2 regions of the Burkholderia sp. IDO3 genome follow, and region 2 is predicted to be linked to the other one. Evidence: riboswitches for the same ligand, from Rfam matches in the RefSeq annotation. Region 2 holds a riboswitch; the other holds the start of a gene.
The links. Region 2 has a riboswitch for thiamine pyrophosphate ahead of thiC (phosphomethylpyrimidine synthase ThiC). Riboswitches for the same ligand answer to the same signal wherever they lie in the genome.
Positions count from the first base shown of each region.

Region 1: linked by a shared signal. The riboswitch ahead of DCN14_RS16125 (FAD-dependent oxidoreductase) and the one ahead of thiC (phosphomethylpyrimidine synthase ThiC) in region 2 are both predicted to bind thiamine pyrophosphate.

Region 1 covers NZ_CP028963.1:354,880-364,093, forward strand. Annotated here, with positions in the region: gene DCN14_RS16115 (SDR family oxidoreductase) at 13-789, opposite strand; gene DCN14_RS16120 (ABC transporter ATP-binding protein/permease) at 786-2,555, opposite strand; TPP riboswitch at 2,824-2,947, shown strand; gene DCN14_RS16125 (FAD-dependent oxidoreductase) at 3,173-4,324, shown strand; gene thiS (sulfur carrier protein ThiS) at 4,358-4,555, shown strand; gene DCN14_RS16135 (thiazole synthase) at 4,594-5,409, shown strand; gene thiE (thiamine phosphate synthase) at 5,406-6,530, shown strand; gene DCN14_RS16145 (ABC transporter ATP-binding protein) at 6,615-7,436, shown strand; gene mlaE (lipid asymmetry maintenance ABC transporter permease subunit MlaE) at 7,433-8,200, shown strand; gene mlaD (outer membrane lipid asymmetry maintenance protein MlaD) at 8,225-8,785, shown strand; gene DCN14_RS16160 (VacJ family lipoprotein) at 8,818-9,214, shown strand, end outside.
Region 2 covers NZ_CP028963.1:1,276,342-1,285,555, reverse strand. Annotated here, with positions in the region: gene DCN14_RS20540 (molybdopterin-dependent oxidoreductase) at 1-564, opposite strand, end outside; gene DCN14_RS20535 (cytochrome b/b6 domain-containing protein) at 594-1,226, opposite strand; gene DCN14_RS20530 (pentapeptide MXKDX repeat protein) at 1,325-1,573, opposite strand; TPP riboswitch at 1,841-1,957, shown strand; gene thiC (phosphomethylpyrimidine synthase ThiC) at 2,082-4,013, shown strand; gene DCN14_RS20520 (glycine zipper 2TM domain-containing protein) at 4,256-4,468, shown strand; gene DCN14_RS20515 (hypothetical protein) at 4,691-4,939, shown strand; gene DCN14_RS20510 (DMT family transporter) at 5,072-5,998, shown strand; gene DCN14_RS20505 (EAL domain-containing protein) at 6,332-7,612, shown strand; gene arfB (alternative ribosome rescue aminoacyl-tRNA hydrolase ArfB) at 7,660-8,064, opposite strand; gene DCN14_RS20495 (AAA family ATPase) at 8,061-9,214, opposite strand, start outside.

The sequences.
Region 1 (9,214 bases), 920 kb from region 2:
CGTGTTGCCGCGTCAGAGCGTCAGGCCGCCGTCGACATGCACGACCTGGCCGGTGATCTGCCGCGCCGCGTCCGACAGCAGGAACGCGATCAGCGCGGCGACGTCGTCGGGTTCGGCGATCCGGCCGAGCGGCGTCGCCTGTTCGGCCCGCGCCCACGCGGCGGCATTGCCCGCGCTCGGGCCGTGGTCCTTGCGCGTGAAGCCCGGCGCGACCGCGTTGACGGTGATGCCGTGCGCGGCGAATTCGGCCGCGGCGGTGCGCACGAGCGATTCGAGCGCGGCCTTCGCGGCGGCGGTTGCCGCGAACGGCGCATCGGCGCGGTAACGGTGCGCGACGAACGAGCTGACTGCGACGATGCGCGGCGCGGCCGACGCCTCGAGCAGCGGCCGCGCGCGACCCGCGAGCGCGGAGAACGCGCCGGGCATCGCCGCGAAGGCGGCCGCGAGCGCGTCCGGCGAGAGATCGGAAAATGCCTGCCGCGCGGCGAAACCGGCGTTCGCGACCAGCTGATCGAGCCCGCCGAAACGCGCGACGGTCGCATCGACGAGCGCCGTTGCGACGCCCGGCTCGGCGAGATCGCCGGTGAGCGTCGCGCATTCGGCGCCCGCCGCGGTGCAGCCTGCAGCGACTTCGGCAAGCCGTGCACGCGCTGCTTCGTCGGCGCCGCGCGCATGCAGCGCGAGCGCGATGCCCGGTGCCGCGAGCCGCCGCGCCAGTGCCGCGCCGATCCCCGAACCGGCGCCGGTGATCAGCGCGATCCGGGCGAGGTGCGCGGCGCGTGCGCTCATGCAGCGACCTTGTCGTCGTCGTTCAGGCGCTCGACGTTGATCGTGCCGGCGTGGAACGCGGCCAGCGACTCGCGGTGCGCGATGCTGACGATCGCGGCCTTCGGCAACTGCTCGGCGAACAGGTGATAGAGCCGCGCTTCGTTGTCGGCGTCGAGCGCGCTCGTGGCTTCGTCGAGGAACAGGAAGTCCGGCTTGTGCAGCAGCACGCGCGCGCCGGCCAGACGCTGCTGTTCGCCCGGCGACAGCACGCGCGTCCAGTGCCCGCTTTCGTCGAGGCGCTCGGCGTAGTCTTCCAGGCGGCACGCGCGCAGCGCGTCGCGGCATGCGTCGTCGGTGAACGCGTCGGGCGCGGACGGATACGTGAGCGCGGCCTTCAGCGTGCCGATCGGCAGGTAGCTGGTTTGCGGCACGAACATCATTCGCGCGCCGACCGGCGCGTCGATCGCGCCGTCGCCGAACGGCCACAGGCCCGCGATCGCGCGCATGAACGTGCTCTTGCCGGAACCCGACTTGCCGATCACGAGCCAGCGCGAGCCGGGCTCGATCGTCACGTTGCCGATGTTCGCGAGCGCGTTGCCGTTCGGCAGCGCGAGCTTCAGCGACGACGTCGACAGCTTCGCGGCATCGACGTAGTGCAGGTTGATGCCGCCGTGTTCGGTCGCGGGCGACAGGCTTTCCTTCAGGTGCGACGTGCCCATCACGCGCTTGAATTCACGCAGACGGTTGACGGTGGCACGCCATTCGACGAGGGTCGAGTAACTGTTGATGAACCACGAGAACGAATCGCTGACGGTGCCGAACGCGGACGAGATCTGCATCAGCACGCCGAACGAGAACGCGCCCGCGAAATAGCGCGGCGCGGCGACGACGAGCGGGAAGATGATCGCGATCTGCCCGTAGAAGCTCAGCACGAACGTGAGGCGCTTCGTGTACTTCATCACGCGCCACCAGTTGTCTCGGATGCGCATGAAGAGGCTTTGCGCATTGCTCGTCTCGGTTTTCTCGCCGTCGTAGAACGCGATCTGCTCGGCGTTTTCGCGCACGCGAATCAGCCCGAAGCGGAAGTCGGCTTCGACGCGCTGCTGCTGGTAGTTGATCGACACGAGCGGATGGCCGACCTTCTGGATGATCAGCGAACCGATCACCGCGTACAGCGCGGCCGCCCACACCATGTAGCCGGGAATCGTGATCGGCGTCGCGCCGAGCGAGAGCGTCAGCGCGCCGGCGAGCGACCACAGGATCGTGATGAACGACACCAGCGTGACGACAGTCGACAGCAGGTCGAGCGACAGCGCGAGCGTCGTCGTCGCGAACGACTGGAGGTCGTCGGTGATCCGCTGGTCGGGGTTGTCGGCGAGGCGGTCGCGTTCGATCCGGTAGAACGCGCGATCGCCGAGCCACTGGCCGAGGAAGCGATCGGTGAGCCACTGGCGCCAGCGGAAGCCCAGCATCTGCCGCAGGTAGCGGCCGTACACCGCGAGGATGATGAAGCCGAACGCGAGCGCCGAGAACTGCATCAGCAGGCTCGGGAAGTCGTGGACGTCCTTCGACTGCAGCGCGTTGTAGAACTGCGCGTTCCACTTGTTCAGCTTGACGTTGATCCAGACCACGCAGAGGTTGATCGCGATGATCGTGATCAGCAAGCCCCACGCGATTTTCCATTCGGATGACACCCAGTAGGGCTTGATGAGGCTCCACGCGGATATCGGGCGCTCGTCCTGCGGCGCGTCGGAGGCGGAGCGGACGGGATCGATCGATTGGGTCATGTGCTTCCTGATGAGTAGCCGGCGCGCGGGCCGGGCGAAGCCGGGCGCGCGCCGCGATACGGCATGCCGGACGAGATGCCGACTGACGGCGGGCGCCCGGATGTTCGCCCGCGCGTCTTAAACGGCACTTAAGGCCGGCGGTGACGCGGCAACCGGCCGCTTGCGCGGCCGGCCTGCAGGCATTGTGCCAGAGCGGCCCGGCACGACGGCGAATTTGCCGCAAGGGGGACAGTTTGCGGCGCTTTCCGCTTTTATGGTCTAATGACCGACGACGAAACAGGGGTGCTTCGAGCGCGGCCGACGGGTAGTTCCGGGCAACGCGGCGAGGCTGAGAAAGACCCTTCGCACCCGATCCGGGTAATACCGGCGAGGGAAGTTTCTGATCCCGCCGGGCCGCGCTGGCCGCCATCCCACATGGTCAGCGCCCGAGTCCCGCCCGGCCGGCCTTTGCTGCCGGTTTCGTCCTTTTGGGTACGCGCATCGCGCGTTACGGAAGGAATGATGACCGCTCAATCTTCAGTCTTTTGCGCTGTTCCTGATTCACCGTCGTGTGCGTTGGCACGGGACGGTGCGTGTGCATTGGCGCTCGTTTCGCGCACCCGCGCGGAGGGCGCACGATGAACACCGGCGCTTCGAACGTTCACGATCGCCGGCCGGATTTCGCCGTGCTCGGCGGCGGCCTGGTCGGCCGCCTGATCGCATGGCGGCTCGCGGGCGACGGGCATCGCGTCGCGCTGTACGAGCGCGGCGGCCCGGACGGCGAGCAGTCGGCCGCGTGGATCGCGGCCGCGATGCTTGCGCCACTCGCCGAGGCGGCGAGCGCCGAACTGCTGATCACCGAGCTCGGCGCCGCGTCGCTCGCCCGCTGGCCGCGGTGGCTCGCGGAACTGCCCGAACCCGTGTTCTTCCAGCATCACGGCACGCTCGTCGTCTGGCACCACGCGGATCGCGCGGAGGCGCCGCTGTTCGAACGGCGCGTGCGCGCGAATGCGCCGGCCGAACTGTTCGACGGCGGCTTCGTCGCGCTGGCGGGGGCGCAGGTGGACGCGGCCGAACCCGCGCTGGCGGGCCGCTTCGCGCGCGGGCTGATGCTGCCGCGCGAAGGGCAGCTCGACAACCGGCAGGCGCTGCGCGCGCTGGCGGGGGGCCTCGCGCAGCGCGGCGTCGAGCTGCACTGGCACGCCGCGATTGACGACGCGAACCGGCCCGACGCGCATTTCACGATCGATTGCCGCGGGCTCGGCGCGAAGCCGGTGCTGCCCGCGCTGCGCGGCATCCGCGGCGAAGTCGCGCGCGTGCGTGCGCCCGGCATCGGGCTCACGCGGCCGGTGCGGCTGCTGCATCCGCGCTATCCGCTGTACATCGCGCCGAAGCAGGACGACCTGTACGTGATCGGCGCGACCGAAGTGGAGGGCGAGGACATGTCGCCCGTCAGCGTGCGCTCCGCGCTCGAACTGCTGAGCGCGGCATTCTCCGTGCACCCGGCGTTCGGCGAGGCGCGCATCCTCGAACTGAATGCGCAATGCCGTCCGACGCTGCCCGATCACCGCCCGGCGGTGATCTGGGACGGCGCGACGACGCTCGCCGTCAACGGCCTGTACCGGCACGGCTTCATGATCGCGCCGGAAGTCGCGCACGCGGCCGCCGGGTTCGCGCAAGCCGCGCTGGGCGGCGCGTTCGGCGGTGCCGACGCGTTTGCCGCGTGGCGCGACGCCGCGCGCTGGCCGACGCTCCTTCATCACCGCGACGACGTGCGCCAGCCGGCCTGACGCGCATCGTTCACCGAATTCGACCCGAGTCTCATGGATATCCAGATCAACCAACAGACGCTGACGCTGCCCGACGGCGCGACGGTGGCCGACGCGCTCGCCGCATTCGGCGCACGTCCGCCGTACGCGGTCGCGCTGAACGGCAATTTCGTCGCGCGCACGCAGCATGCGGCGCGTGCGCTCGCGGCGGGCGACAAGCTCGACGTGGTGCATCCCGTCGCGGGCGGCTGAGCGCCGCCGGTCCGTCCCCGCTCTTCCAGGAAAACGACATGACGTCCCACACTTCCGCCGACGCGCTGACGCTGTACGGCGAAACCTTCGCAAGCCGCGTGCTGCTCGGCACGTCGCGCTATCCGTCGCTGCAGTCGCTGTCCGATTCGATCGCCGCGTCGCGGCCCGGGATGGTGACGGTCGCGCTGCGCCGCCAGATGACGGGCGGTACGGCCGAGGCCGGCTTCTTCGACCTGCTCAAGCGCCACGCGGTGCCGCTGCTGCCGAACACGGCCGGCTGCCAGACCGTTGCCGAGGCGGTGACGACCGCGCACATGGCGCGCGAGGTGTTCGACACCGACTGGATCAAGCTCGAGCTGATCGGCGACGACTACACGCTGCAGCCCGACCCGGTCGGGCTGATCGAGGCGGCCGCGCAACTGGTCAAGGACGGTTTCAAGGTGCTGCCGTACTGTACCGAGGATCTCGTGATCGGCCGGCGCCTGCTCGACGTCGGCTGCGAGGCGCTGATGCCGTGGGGCGCGCCGATCGGCACGGGCAAGGGCGTCGTGAACCCGTACGGGCTGCGCGTGCTGCGCGAGCGGCTGCCTGACGTGCCGCTGATCGTCGACGCCGGGCTCGGCGTGCCGTCGCACGCGTGCCAGGTGATGGAGTGGGGCTTCGACGGCGTGCTGCTGAACACGGCCGTGTCGCAGGCCACGCACCCGGAAATCATGGCGCGCGCGTTCGCGCAGGGCGTCGAGGCCGGCCGTGCCGCTTACCTGGCCGGCCCGATGGATGCGCGCGAGACCGCGCACGCGAGCACGCCGGTCGTCGGGATGCCGTTCTGGCACCAGGACGGAGGCGGCGCATGAGCGCGCGATTCGCCGATGCGTTCTGGCCGCCGGCCGACGAGCTGGCCGAAGCGGCCGAACGGATTCGCGCCCGGCTCGGCGAGTGGCCGGGCGCCGCGGCGCCGTGGCGGCTTTGCATGGCGATGCCCGACGTGCCGGCCGATGGCGACGTGCTGATCGTGTCGGCCGGCGATCGTACCGCGCAGTCGCGCGCGTCGGCCGCGTCGCGCCCGGCGTCGCCGGACGCGGTTGCGATCGAATTCGACGAACGCGGCGCGGCGCTGCATGCCGCGGGTGTGCGCCACGCGCTCGACGCCGCGCATCCGCTCGCGGACGACTGGATCGCGGCGCTCGCCGCCTTCCTCGATTGCGGTTTCGCGCCGATCGACGCGCTGGTGCTCGCGCTGGCGTGGCGCGACGGCGACGAGGCGCGCGGCGCGGACGCGTGGCCGGTCGACACCGCGCGGTTCCCGCGCGTCGCCGGTCTGGCCGCCGCGCCGGCGCCGGCGTTCCCGCCATGCCCGCCGCAACTCGGCCTCTATCCGGTCGTACCGGATGCAGAATGGGTCGAGCGCGTGCTCGATTGCGGCGCGCGGACCGTGCAACTGCGCGTGAAAGACGCGAACCCCGATGCGTTGCGCCGGGAGATCGCGCGGGCGGTCGCCGCGGGGCGCCATTACCCCGATGCGCGCGTGTTCATCAACGATCACTGGCAGATCGCGGTAGAAGAGGGGGCGTACGGCGTACATCTGGGTCAGGAAGACCTCGAGACGGCCGATCTCGCCGCGATCGCGCGCGCCGGCCTGCGGCTCGGGCTGTCGAGTCACGGGTACTACGAAATGTTGCGGGCATTGCACGAGCGCCCGAGCTATCTCGCGCTCGGCCCGGTGTACGCGACCGCGACCAAGGCGGTCGCCGCACCGCCGCAGGGCCTGGCGCGGATTGCCCGCTACGCGCGCTTCGCGGGCGCGCGGGCGCCGCTCGTCGCGATCGGCGGCGTGGGGCTCGACACGTTGCCGGACGTACTCGCGACGGGCGTCGGCAGCGTGGCGGTGGTCAGTGCGGTGACGGGCGCGATCGATTATCGGGCAGCGATTGTTGCGTTGCAGCAATGTTTTGCCCGACAATTTGACAATCATTGACCGCGGGGCTTGGAGCGGCTTCACGACATCATTCCGAGGCAGGCCCTATAATTCGGCGTTCTGCGTAAAAGGACTGTCAGCTCCGTGAGCCCCACTCCTACCGAGACACTGCTGGAACTTCGCGACGTCGACTTTGGCTACGGCGACCGCCTCGTCCTGTCGAACCTGAACATGCGCTTCGGGCGCGGCCGGGTCGTCGCTGTCATGGGCGGGTCGGGTTGCGGCAAGACGACCGTGCTGCGCCTGATCGGCGGCCTGGTGCGCGCGCGCCGCGGCCAGGTGCTGTTCGGCGGCGCCGACGTCGGCGCGCAGACCCGCGAGGGTCTGTATGCGCTGCGCCGCAAGATGGGCATGCTGTTCCAGTTCGGTGCACTGTTTACCGACATGTCGGTGTTCGAGAACGTCGCGTTCGCGCTGCGCGAACACACCGATCTTCCCGAAGACCTGATCCGCGACCTCGTGCTGATGAAGCTGAACGCGGTCGGCCTGCGCGGCGCGCGCGACCTGATGCCGTCCGAGGTATCGGGCGGGATGGCGCGCCGCATCGCGCTCGCCCGCGCGATCGCGCTGGACCCGCAGCTCATCATGTACGACGAGCCGTTCGCCGGCCTCGACCCGATTTCGCTCGGCATCACCGCGAACCTGATCCGCACGCTGAACCAGGCGCTCGGCGCGACGTCGATCCTCGTCACGCACGACGTGCCGGAGTCGTTCGCGATCGCCGATTACGTGTACTTTCTCGCCAACGGCGGTGTGCTCGCGCAGGGCACGCCTGACGAGCTGCGCGCATCGACCGATCCGAGCGTGCGCCAGTTCATCGACGGCGCGCCGGACGGCCCGTACAAATTTCACTACACGAGCCCGCCGCTGGCAGCGGATTTCGGGCTCGGCGGAGGGCGCGCATGATCAGCGCGATCGGACGTTACGTCATCGGCGGCCTCGAGCGCGCGGGCTACGGCACGCGCCTGTTCGTGCGCCTCGTGCTGGAATTCTTCCCGCTGCTGCGCCGGCCGCGGCTCGTCACGAAGCAGATCCACTTTCTCGGCAACTATTCGTTCGTGATCATCGCCGTGTCGGGCCTGTTCGTCGGCTTCGTGCTCGGCCTGCAGGGCTACTACACGCTGAACCGCTACGGATCCGAGCAGGCGCTCGGGCTGCTGGTCGCGCTGTCGCTCGTGCGCGAGCTCGGCCCGGTCGTCACGGCGCTGCTGTTCGCGGGGCGCGCGGGCACGTCGCTCACCGCCGAGATCGGCCTGATGAAGGCCGGCGAGCAACTCACCGCGCTCGAGATGATGGCGGTGGACCCGATCAAGACGGTGATCGCGCCGCGCATGTGGGCCGGGATCATCGCGATGCCGCTGCTCGCGGCGATCTTCAACGCGGTCGGCGTGCTCGGCGGCTATTTCGTCGGGGTCGTGCTGATCGGCGTCGATCCGGGCGCGTTCTGGTCGCAGATGCAGGGCGGGGTCCAGGTCTGGGCCGACGTCGGCAACGGCGTGCTCAAGAGCATCGTGTTCGGGTTCGCCGTGACCTTCGTTGCGCTGTATCAAGGGTATGAAGCGAAGCCCACGCCCGAAGGCGTGTCGCGCGCGACGACCAAGACGGTCGTGTTCGCGTCGCTCGCCGTACTCGGCCTCGATTTCCTGCTGACCGCGCTGATGTTCAGCTAAGCCTCAGCCAAGCCAAATTTTGGGATGACGATGAAAAAGACTGCTCTCGACTTCTGGGTCGGCCTGTTCGTGGTGGTGGGCTTCCTTGCGGTGCTGTTCCTGGCGCTGAAGGTCGGCAACATGAGCTCGCTGTCGTTTCAGCCGACCTATTCGGTGAAGATGAAATTCGACAATATCGGCGGGCTGAAGCCGCGCGCGGCCGTGAAGAGCGCGGGCGTCGTGGTCGGCCGCGTGAAGACGATCGGCTTCGACACCAATACCTATCAGGCGCTGGTGACGATCGATATCGACGGCCAGTATCCGTTCCCGAAGGATTCGTCGGCGAAGATCCTGACGTCGGGCCTGCTCGGCGAGCAGTACATCGGCCTCGAGCCGGGCGGCGACACCGAAATGCTGAAGGCGGGCGATACGATCACGATGACGCAGTCGGCGATCGTGCTCGAGAACCTGATCGGCCAGTTCCTGTACAGCAAGGCAGCCGACGCGGGCGGCGCGAAGCCGGCGGCCGGCGCATCGGCCGCTCCGGCCGAGCCCGCACCGGTGGCGGTGCCGGCGTCCGCGGTGTCCGCTTCGGGCGCTCAATAACCACACGAGAGAAAGACAAGAGGGTAATGACCATGCAGACGATCCGCATCAGGCACGCCGCGCTTGCGGTTGCGGCAGTCGCCGCGTTGAGCGGCTGCGCGACCGTGCAGACGCCGACCAAGGGCGATCCGCTCGAAGGCTTCAACCGGACGATGTACAAGTTCAACGATACGGTCGACACGTACGCGTTGAAGCCGGTCGCGAAGGGCTATCAATACGTGGTGCCGCAGCCGGTGCGCGAGAGCGTGACGAACTTCTTCTCGAACATCGGCGACGTCTACATCGCGGCGAACAACATCGTGCAGCTGCGGATCGCGGACGGCGTCGGCGACATCATGCGCGTCGTGATCAATACGGTGTTCGGCGTCGGCGGCCTGTTCGACGTCGCGACGATCGCGAAGCTGCCGAAGCACACGGCCGACTTCGGGA
Region 2 (9,214 bases):
GTAATCGTCCGCGCATTTGAAGCCGACGTATTTCGCGTGCGTATCGGCGCCGGCGCGGGCCAGAAACGCGCCGAACGGCGTGCCGCCCCAGCGGCCGATCGCGCTCCACCCTTCCACGCAGATGTGCCGCGTGATCTGCTCCGCGTGCGGCAGCGCATACAGCTCGTCGAGCGTCCACACGCGCTTGCCCGTCACGCGGCCCGACAGCACGAGCCGGTACGTCGATGCGTCGACGTACGGCACGTCGTCGATGCCGTAATACGCATTGAACGGGAACGGCCGCGTGATGTCGGCTTCGGTGTAGGTCGGCGCGAGCCGGTCGCCGCTGAACAGCCAGGCCTGCACGCGGTCGTTCAGCCGCGATACCCGCTCGAGAAACGTGTTGACCGACGCGTCGTCCTGCAGCGTGCAGCCAGTCAGCATCGTCAGCCCGCCCAGCGTCAGGACGCGGCGATTGAACAGCCGCCGCGACGGCATCTCCAGCTCGCGGCGCACGTCGAGTTCGAGCGACTTGCGGTCGAGCGTCCAGCGCGAACCGTCGCGCCTGTATTCGGAATCCGACATGATGATTTCCTTCACCCGGAGTTGACCGGTCAGCGCCCGCGCAGCATCGCGAGCAGCGAGCGCGGCACCAGCAGCGCCATCGCGACGTGCACGACGACGAACGCGACGAGCAGCGACATCGCCCAGAAATGCACGACGCGCGCGTTGTCGTAACCGCCGAACAGTTCGCGCAGCAGCGGAAACTGCACCGACTTCCAGATCGTCAGCCCGGACAGCACCAGCACGATCAGATCGACGATCGCGACCAGGTACGCGGCACGCTGCACCGCGTTGTAGACGCTCAAATCGTCGTGCGCGAGCCGGCCGCGCAACGCGGCGCGCACATCGCGCCACACCGACGCCGGCGTGACGGGCAGCATCTTGCGCGCGAGGCGTCCGGTCGCGATCGACATCGTCAGGTAGAACAGCCCGTTGAAGACGAGCAGCCACATCGCCGCGAAATGCCATTGCAGCGCGCCGCCGAGCCAGCCGCCGAGCGTGATGCCGTGCGGAAACACGAACGGCGGATAGATCGGCGACGCATCGTAGATGCGCCAGCCGGACAGCGCCATCAGGATGGCCGCGAGCGCGTTGAGCCAGTGGCTCGCGCGCACCCACGGCGGATGGATCGGACGCACGGGCGGCGCGGCGGCCGCGCGGCCGTTGGCGGGAACGGTTTGCATGATGAGGACTCCCGGAACGCGTCGACGAGACGAGACAAAACGAAACGCGGGCGGCCGTCGTCCAGCACACGCGCCGGCCGCGCCGCTGCCCGGTTTCGTCAGTTCGACGGCGCCATCTTGTCGCCCGACGACTTGCCCATCGCGTCCTTCTTCATCGCGTCGTGCTTCTTCATGCCGTGCTTCTTCATCGCATCGTGGCCCATGGCATCCTTCGCCATCGTGTCGTGGCCCATCGCGTCCTTCGACATCGACGAACCGTTTTGCGACATCGCGTCGTTCTGCGCATACGCGCCCGTTGCAAGCGTGGCGAAAGCAGCGACGCAGGCGGCGATCAGTACCTTTTTCATGACATCTATCCAGAACATGGGTTTAAGGAGCCGAATAGACGGACGACGTCGCGGGAAATGACAGCCGCTGCGAAATTTTTTCGAGGCCGCGCGAAGGCGCGCCATGTTGCACCGCTTCGCCGCTGCCGGCCGAGCCAGGGGGCCGTGCGACGGCGGCGCGCGCCGCCACTTCGACGGGCCGTCGCACCACCCGCCATGCTGCGGCCGCACGGGGCAGCCGATCCGCTCCCGGTTGAAACCGCCGCGAAGCCGGTGTATCGTGTGCCCTTGCTAACGCGGGGGTCCTGCAATGCGCTCGGTCAAACAACCGGCATTGCGGGTGAGAAATACCCTTTGAACCTGATCTGGATAATGCCAGCGCAGGGAAGCGTACGGATTTCGCCGCCATCCTTCTGACGAAATCCGCCGCCTCACCAAACCTCGTCTCCTGCTTAGCTCGAGCCCCACATTCGTCAAGGGCTCCGGGCAAGCGCCGAAGCGCCTGTCCGGCGCTCACACAGGAGATTGCATGAACGCCAATCCGAAGTTTCTGTCTGCCGACGCCCACGTCGACGCCGCTGCCGTCGCGCCGCTGCCCAACTCGCGCAAGGTTTATGTAACCGGCTCGCAGCCCGACATCCGCGTGCCGATGCGCGAAATCACGCAGGCCGACACACCGACCGGCTTCGGCGGCGAAAAGAATCCGCCGATCTACGTGTACGACACGTCGGGCCCCTACACCGATCCGGACGCGAAGATCGACATCCGCGCGGGTCTGCCCGCGCTGCGCCAGGACTGGATCGAAGCGCGCGGCGACACCGAAGTGCTCTCCGGCCTGTCGAGCCAGTACGGCCTCGAGCGCGCGGCCGACCCGGCCACCGCCGACCTGCGGTTCCCGGGCCTGCACCGCAACCCGCGCCGCGCACAGGCCGGCAAGAACGTCACGCAGATGCACTACGCGCGCCAAGGCATCATCACGCCGGAAATGGAATACATCGCGATCCGCGAGAACCAGCGTCGCGCCGAGTACATCGAGAGCCTGAAGTCGAGCGGCCCGAACGGCGAGAAGCTCGCCGCGATGATGGGTCGCCAGCATCCGGGCCAAGCGTTCGGCGCCGCGGCCTTCGGGGCGAACGCGCTGGCCGAGATCACGCCGGAATTCGTGCGCGACGAAATCGCACGCGGCCGCGCGATCATCCCCGCGAACATCAACCACCCGGAATCCGAGCCGATGATCATCGGCCGCAACTTCCTCGTGAAGATCAACGCGAACATCGGCAACTCGGCCGTCACGTCGTCGATCGGCGAGGAAGTCGACAAGATGACGTGGGCGATCCGCTGGGGCGGCGACACGGTGATGGATCTGTCGACCGGCAAGCACATCCATGAAACGCGCGAGTGGATCATCCGCAACAGCCCGGTGCCGATCGGTACGGTGCCGATCTACCAGGCGCTGGAAAAGGTCAACGGCAAGGCCGAGGATCTCACCTGGGAAATCTTCCGCGACACGCTGATCGAGCAGGCCGAGCAAGGCGTCGACTACTTCACGATCCACGCCGGCGTGCGCCTGCAGTACGTGCCGCTCACCGCGAACCGGATGACGGGCATCGTGTCGCGCGGCGGCTCGATCATGGCGAAGTGGTGCCTCGCGCATCACAAGGAAAGCTTCCTGTACGAACACTTCGAAGAGATCTGCGAGATCATGAAGGCGTACGACGTGAGCTTCTCGCTCGGCGACGGCCTGCGCCCCGGCTCGATCTACGACGCGAACGACGAAGCGCAGCTCGGCGAGCTGAAGACGCTCGGCGAACTCACGCAGATCGCGTGGAAGCACGACGTGCAGGTGATGATCGAAGGCCCCGGCCACGTGCCGATGCAACTGATCAAGGAGAACATGGATCTCCAGCTCGACTGGTGCAAGGAAGCGCCGTTCTACACGCTCGGGCCGCTGACCACCGACATCGCACCGGGCTACGACCACATCACGTCGGGCATCGGCGCCGCGATGATCGGCTGGTTCGGCACCGCGATGCTCTGCTACGTGACGCCGAAGGAGCACCTCGGGCTGCCGAACAAGGACGACGTGAAGGAAGGGATCATCACGTACAAGCTCGCCGCGCACGCCGCCGACCTCGCCAAGGGCCACCCTGGCGCGCAGGTACGCGACAACGCGCTGTCGAAGGCGCGTTTCGAGTTCCGCTGGGAAGACCAGTTCAACATCGGCCTGGATCCGGACAAGGCTCGCGAATTCCACGACGAGACGCTGCCGAAGGATTCGGCGAAGGTCGCCCACTTCTGCTCGATGTGCGGCCCGCACTTCTGCTCGATGAAGATCACGCAGGACGTGCGTGAGTTCGCGGCGCAGCAAGGCGTGTCGGAAACCGAAGCACTGAAGAAGGGGATGGAAGTCAAGGCGGTCGAGTTCGTGAAGACCGGCTCCGAGATCTATCACCGTCAATAAGCGTTCGCGGCGGTCCGTACGGACCGCATCGCACCGCGCAAAGCCCGCTTTCGAGCGGGCTTTTTTGCGTCCCGGCGGCGCACGCCGCGTGCCTGCCGACCCAAACGAAACAAATGATTACGAAACCGCCGGAGCCTTAACAAGTCCTTACAGCGCCGTCGGGAGACGGCGGGTAGATTGGGTGCATGCGCGGCCGCCAGTCGGTCGTGCGCCCTCCGTTCACTACCACAAGGACAACGATCATGAATACGATTCGGCGTTTTGGGGTATGCGCGCTGCTCGTCGCGACGGTGGCCAGCCTGTCGGCCTGCGATTCGATGTCACGACGTCAGCGCGATACGGCCATCGGCGCGGGCGTCGGCGGCGTGGCCGGCGCGGCGATCGGCGGCAGTGCGCTGTCGACGCTGGGCGGCGCGGCGGCCGGCGGCATCATCGGTAACCAGGTCGGCAAGTAACTGCCCCGGTATCCCGCCCCTCGCCGCGCGACACGCGGCGCGGCTCGGGCAGACGGCGTTTCCGCGGTGCGGAAGCGCCGTTTTTGCATGTGGCGCCCGGATTGCCGCGCGGCCGGCGCCGGCGCGTGCGGAAATGATCCGTTACCGTTTTGCGCCCCGCGTCATCGCCGCGCGGCCTAAGCTTAAGCATCTGCCGATTGCCGGCCCCGCCGGAGAGAGATCATGACCAGGACCTTCGTCGCCGCGGCGCTCGCGTGCGCGACACTCGCCGGCTGCTATTACCCGTATGGCTACTATCCGCCCGGCTATTACGCGGCGGCGCCCGCCCAGCCGGCGCCCGCGTATGTCGACCCCGGCCCCGCGTACTACTATCCGGCGCCGGCCTATGCGCCGGCATGGGGCGGCTATTGGGGCCCGGCGATGTCGCTGAACTTCGGTTTCGGCGGACACGGCGGCTGGCACCATCACTGAGCGCGTCCGGCTCGCCTGCGCGGCCCGCGGCGGGCATTTCCTGTTTCTTGCCGTTTCATCCGGTCGTGAAACGACGGTGCGGTAACGCGGTGTAAGATTCATCGCATCCCGTCCCCTCGCCCTTCACGACCGATGTCTCCCAAGAACGCCTTTCTGCTCGCCATTCTCGCCGCCCTGTGGGGCGCGTCGTTCCTGTTCATCCGGATCGGCGTCGCTGAATTCGGCGTCGCCCCGTTGATGGCTCTGCGGGTGGGCATCGGCGCGCTGTTCCTGATCGGCCTCGCGCTGACCCGTTTCAAGCCGGCCGAACTCGCCGCTCGGCTGCGCCAGCACGCGGTGCCATTGTTCGTCGTCGGCGTACTGAACTCGGGTGCGCCGTTCTGCCTGTTCGCCTATGCCGAACTGACGCTGTCGGCCGGCGTGACGTCGGTGATCAACGCGACAGCCCCGCTGTGGGGCGCGCTCGTCGCCTATGTGTGGCTGAAGGACACGCTGTCGCTGCCGCGCACGCTCGGCCTCGTGATCGGCTTTGCCGGCGTGCTCACGCTCGTGTGGAACCAGATCGCGAACGCGCACGGCAGCACCGGCGCCAGCGCAACCGCGCTTGCGGCCGCCGCCGCGCTGGGCGCGACGCTGCTGTACGGGATCGCGGCCAACTACACGAAGCGCAAGCTCACCGGCGTCGACCCGCTCGTCAACGCGACCGGCAGCATGATCGGCTCGACCGTGCTGCTGCTGCCGTTCGCGATCGCGACCTGGCCGGCCGCGACGGTCAGCGCGCACGCATGGGGCGCCGTGCTCGCGCTCGGCATCGCATGTACGGGTATCGCGTATTTCATCTACTTCTTTCTGATCTCGCATATCGGGCCGTCCCGCGCGATTACCGTCACGTTCGTGATTCCCGTGTTCGGCCTGCTGTGGGGCGCGCTGTTCCTCGGCGAGCGCGTGTCGATCGTGATGATCGAAGGCTGCGCGATCGTGCTGGTCGGCACCGCGCTCGCGACCGGCGCGATCAAGCGGATTCCCGGCCTGCGCACGCGCGGCGGCAAAGCGGCCTGAGCCGCGCGAGCGGCGGCCCCGCCGCTGGTCGCCAGATTCCCCGCGACCGCGCTGTCGATCGACGGCCGCGCACGGTCGCGCGGCCATCCGGCGTTCCGGCGCTATCTTCGTTCGACTTCGTTGTTCTCGCGCAATGGCACCGGCACGGCGCCTGTTTAGCGTTTGCGTCTGGAGTTACCCTGATACGCGAATCGCCCCGTTCCCATTACACTCGGAATACTCATCCGCAGAAGGCGGTTACGATGCACCACGTTCTTTCGCGTCCACCTGCGCGTGCGACTGCTTCAACGTGGCGGCACGATACCGCCCCCCCGTTCGCCGGGCACCGTTGACATGAAGCCCCCTCGCGACCTCTCGCTCAATTCCCTGCTCGAACGCCTCAAGCCAACCCCGAGCGGCTGGCTCGCTACTTATCGCAACACGACGCTGCGCAGCGTGTTCCAACCGGTGCTGTCGATCACGCACAAGCGCGTGGTCGGTTACGAAGCGCTGCTGCGCGTCGTGGATACGGACGGCACGCTGCTCTCGCCGATCGCGCTGTTCGACAGGACACGCGCCGACGCCGACGCGCTGCTGCTCGACCGGCTCGCCCGCTGCCTGCATACGGCCAATTTCGTCTCGCAAGGCATCGGCGACGGCTGGCTGTTCCTGAACGTGACGCCGCGCGTGCTCGATTCGGGCCTCGTGCAGCGCGAATTCGTCGAGGCGCTGTGCCGGCATTTCGCGCTGCCGCCGAACCGCATCGTGCTGGAAGTCGTCGAACAGCCGGCACGCGACGAAGCCGCGCTCGCGCGCACGATCGACATGATCCAGCATCGCGACTTCCTGATCGCGATCGACGATTTCGGCACCGGATTCTCGAATTTCGACCGCGTGTGGCGCGCACGACCCGATATCGTCAAGCTCGACCGTTCGCTCGTCGAGCGCGCGACGTGGTCGACCGACGATCGCCGCATCATGCATCACCTCGTGTCGATGCTCCATCAGGCCGGCGCGATGGTGCTCGCCGAGGGCGTCGAAAGCGACGACGCGCTGCAGGCGCTGATGGAGGCCGACATCGATTTCGTCCAGGGCTTCCAGTTCGGCCAGCCCGATGCGTCGATCGCACACGCGAGCGCCGCGGCGCCCGCGATGCTCGACGCCGCGTGGCAACGCTTCATCGCTCACCGGCATACGCCGGTGGTCGCCGAACAACCGGGTTTCGACGCCATCGAGCGGCTCGTGCTTGCCGGGGCGGCCACATTCTCGGCGAGCGGCAACCTGAACGATGCCGCGCAGCGCGTGTTTGCCGTGCCGGCCGCGCGACGCGTGTTCGTCACGGACGAGATCGGCGAGCAGTTCCTGCCGTCGATCGGCGCGCGCCCGGAAGACGGCCACGCGAGCGCGACCCGCCTTTCGCCGCTGTTTCCGGAAACCCACAGCAACTGGTCGCGACGGCCTTACTTCCAGCGCGCGATCGCCGCGCCGGGGCGCGTCGCGCTGATGGGCCCGCACTTCTCGCTGACGGAAGGCCGCGACTGCTACACGGCGGCGGTCGCGATTCGCGCGCAGAACCGCCTCGTCGTGTTCTGCGTCGATTTCGTGCTCGATAGCGCGGGAACCGTGATGCGGTAACGGCGCGCGGCAGTTCTCTGCCGCGCGCCGCGTCTACCGCGCTTTCGTCAGTCGACGATCTTTCCTCGTCCCGACTTCACCGCGCTGCGGCGCGACTTGTGTTCGAGCCGCCGCTCCTTCGAGGCACGCGTCGGCCGCGTCGCGACCCGTGCGCGCGGCGTGAACGCGACGCTGCCGATCAGCGCGTCGAGCCGCGCGAGCGCCGCATCGCGGTTTTTCTCCTGGGTACGGTATTCCTGCGACTTGATCACGACGATGCCGTCGCGCGTGATGCGCTGGTCGGACAGCGCGAGCAGCCGCTCCTTGATGACGGGCGGCAGCGACGACGCGCGGATGTCGAACCGCAGGTGAATCGCGCTCGACACCTTGTTGACGTTCTGCCCGCCGGCCCCCTGCGCGCGCACGGCCGTCCACTCGACTTCGGCCGGATCGAGCGTATAGCGGATCATCATCGCTGCGTCTCCTTGCTGCGGCGCGCAAGCGCCTCGTCGACGCGCGCCGCGAGCCCCGAATCGCGTTGCGTGCGGGTCGCGACCGCCTGCGCCAGCACGCGCCGCGGGCCGATCACCTGCACTCGCGCCCGGGCGCGCGTGACGGCCGTATAGACGAGTTCGCGCGTGAGCACGCGGCCGAACGACGCCGGCAGCACGAGCGCGGCCTCGTCGAATTCCGAACCCTGCGATTTGTGGACGGTGAGCGCGAATGCCGTTTCGTGCGGCGGCAGCGCCGCGGGCGACACCGCGCGCGCGGTGCCGTCCGCGCGGCGGAACCACACGCGCAACACGCCATGCGCGTCCGGCAACGCGATGCCGATGTCGCCGTTGAACAACCCGAGCGCATAGTCGTTGCGCGTCACCATGATCGGCCGCCCGGTAAACCAGTGGGCACCGACCGCAAGCGGCACGCGCGCCGCGTGACGCACATGCGCGGCCACGAGCGCATTGACGTGCTCGGCGCCGCGCGAACCGGTGCGCGTCGCGCACAGGATCCGGAACCGGTTGAGCGCATCGAACAGCGGCAGCGGATCGGGCACCGGTGCCGCGAGCGCGACGCGCAGCGCATCGAGGTATGCGCCGAACCGGCGCGCGAGCCGTTCGACCGTCGACGGTGCCAGCGTATCGCCCGCATCGTCGTGAAACGACGCGGCGGCCGTATCGTCCGTCGGCAACGCGTCGAGCGCGGCCTGCACGTCGCCACGGCGAATCGCCAGCGACAGCCGGCCGATCGGCGAATCGAGACCGAATCGGTAATTGCGTTCGAGCCATACGACGCAATCCGCGAGCGGCGCGGGCGCGGGATGCGCTGCCGCGGTTTCATCGGCTCGCGCTGCGACGGCCGCCCCCCACGCTGCATCCGCGACATCGTTCGCATCGAACGGCGCGAGTTCGATCGCATCGAGCCATGCCAGTTCGTCGGCCTCGATCCATGCGGGGCCTGCTCCGGACGCGCGGGCATCGGTCGCGGTGCGGGTGTCGCTCGACGCGGCGTCCGCAGGCTGCGGCGAAGCGGCCGGTTGTGCGGTGTCGGGCGGAGGCGCCACCTCGTCCTGCGGTTCGTCGTCGAAGAGCGATGCCTGACGCGTATCCGGTTTCGGCCGCGACG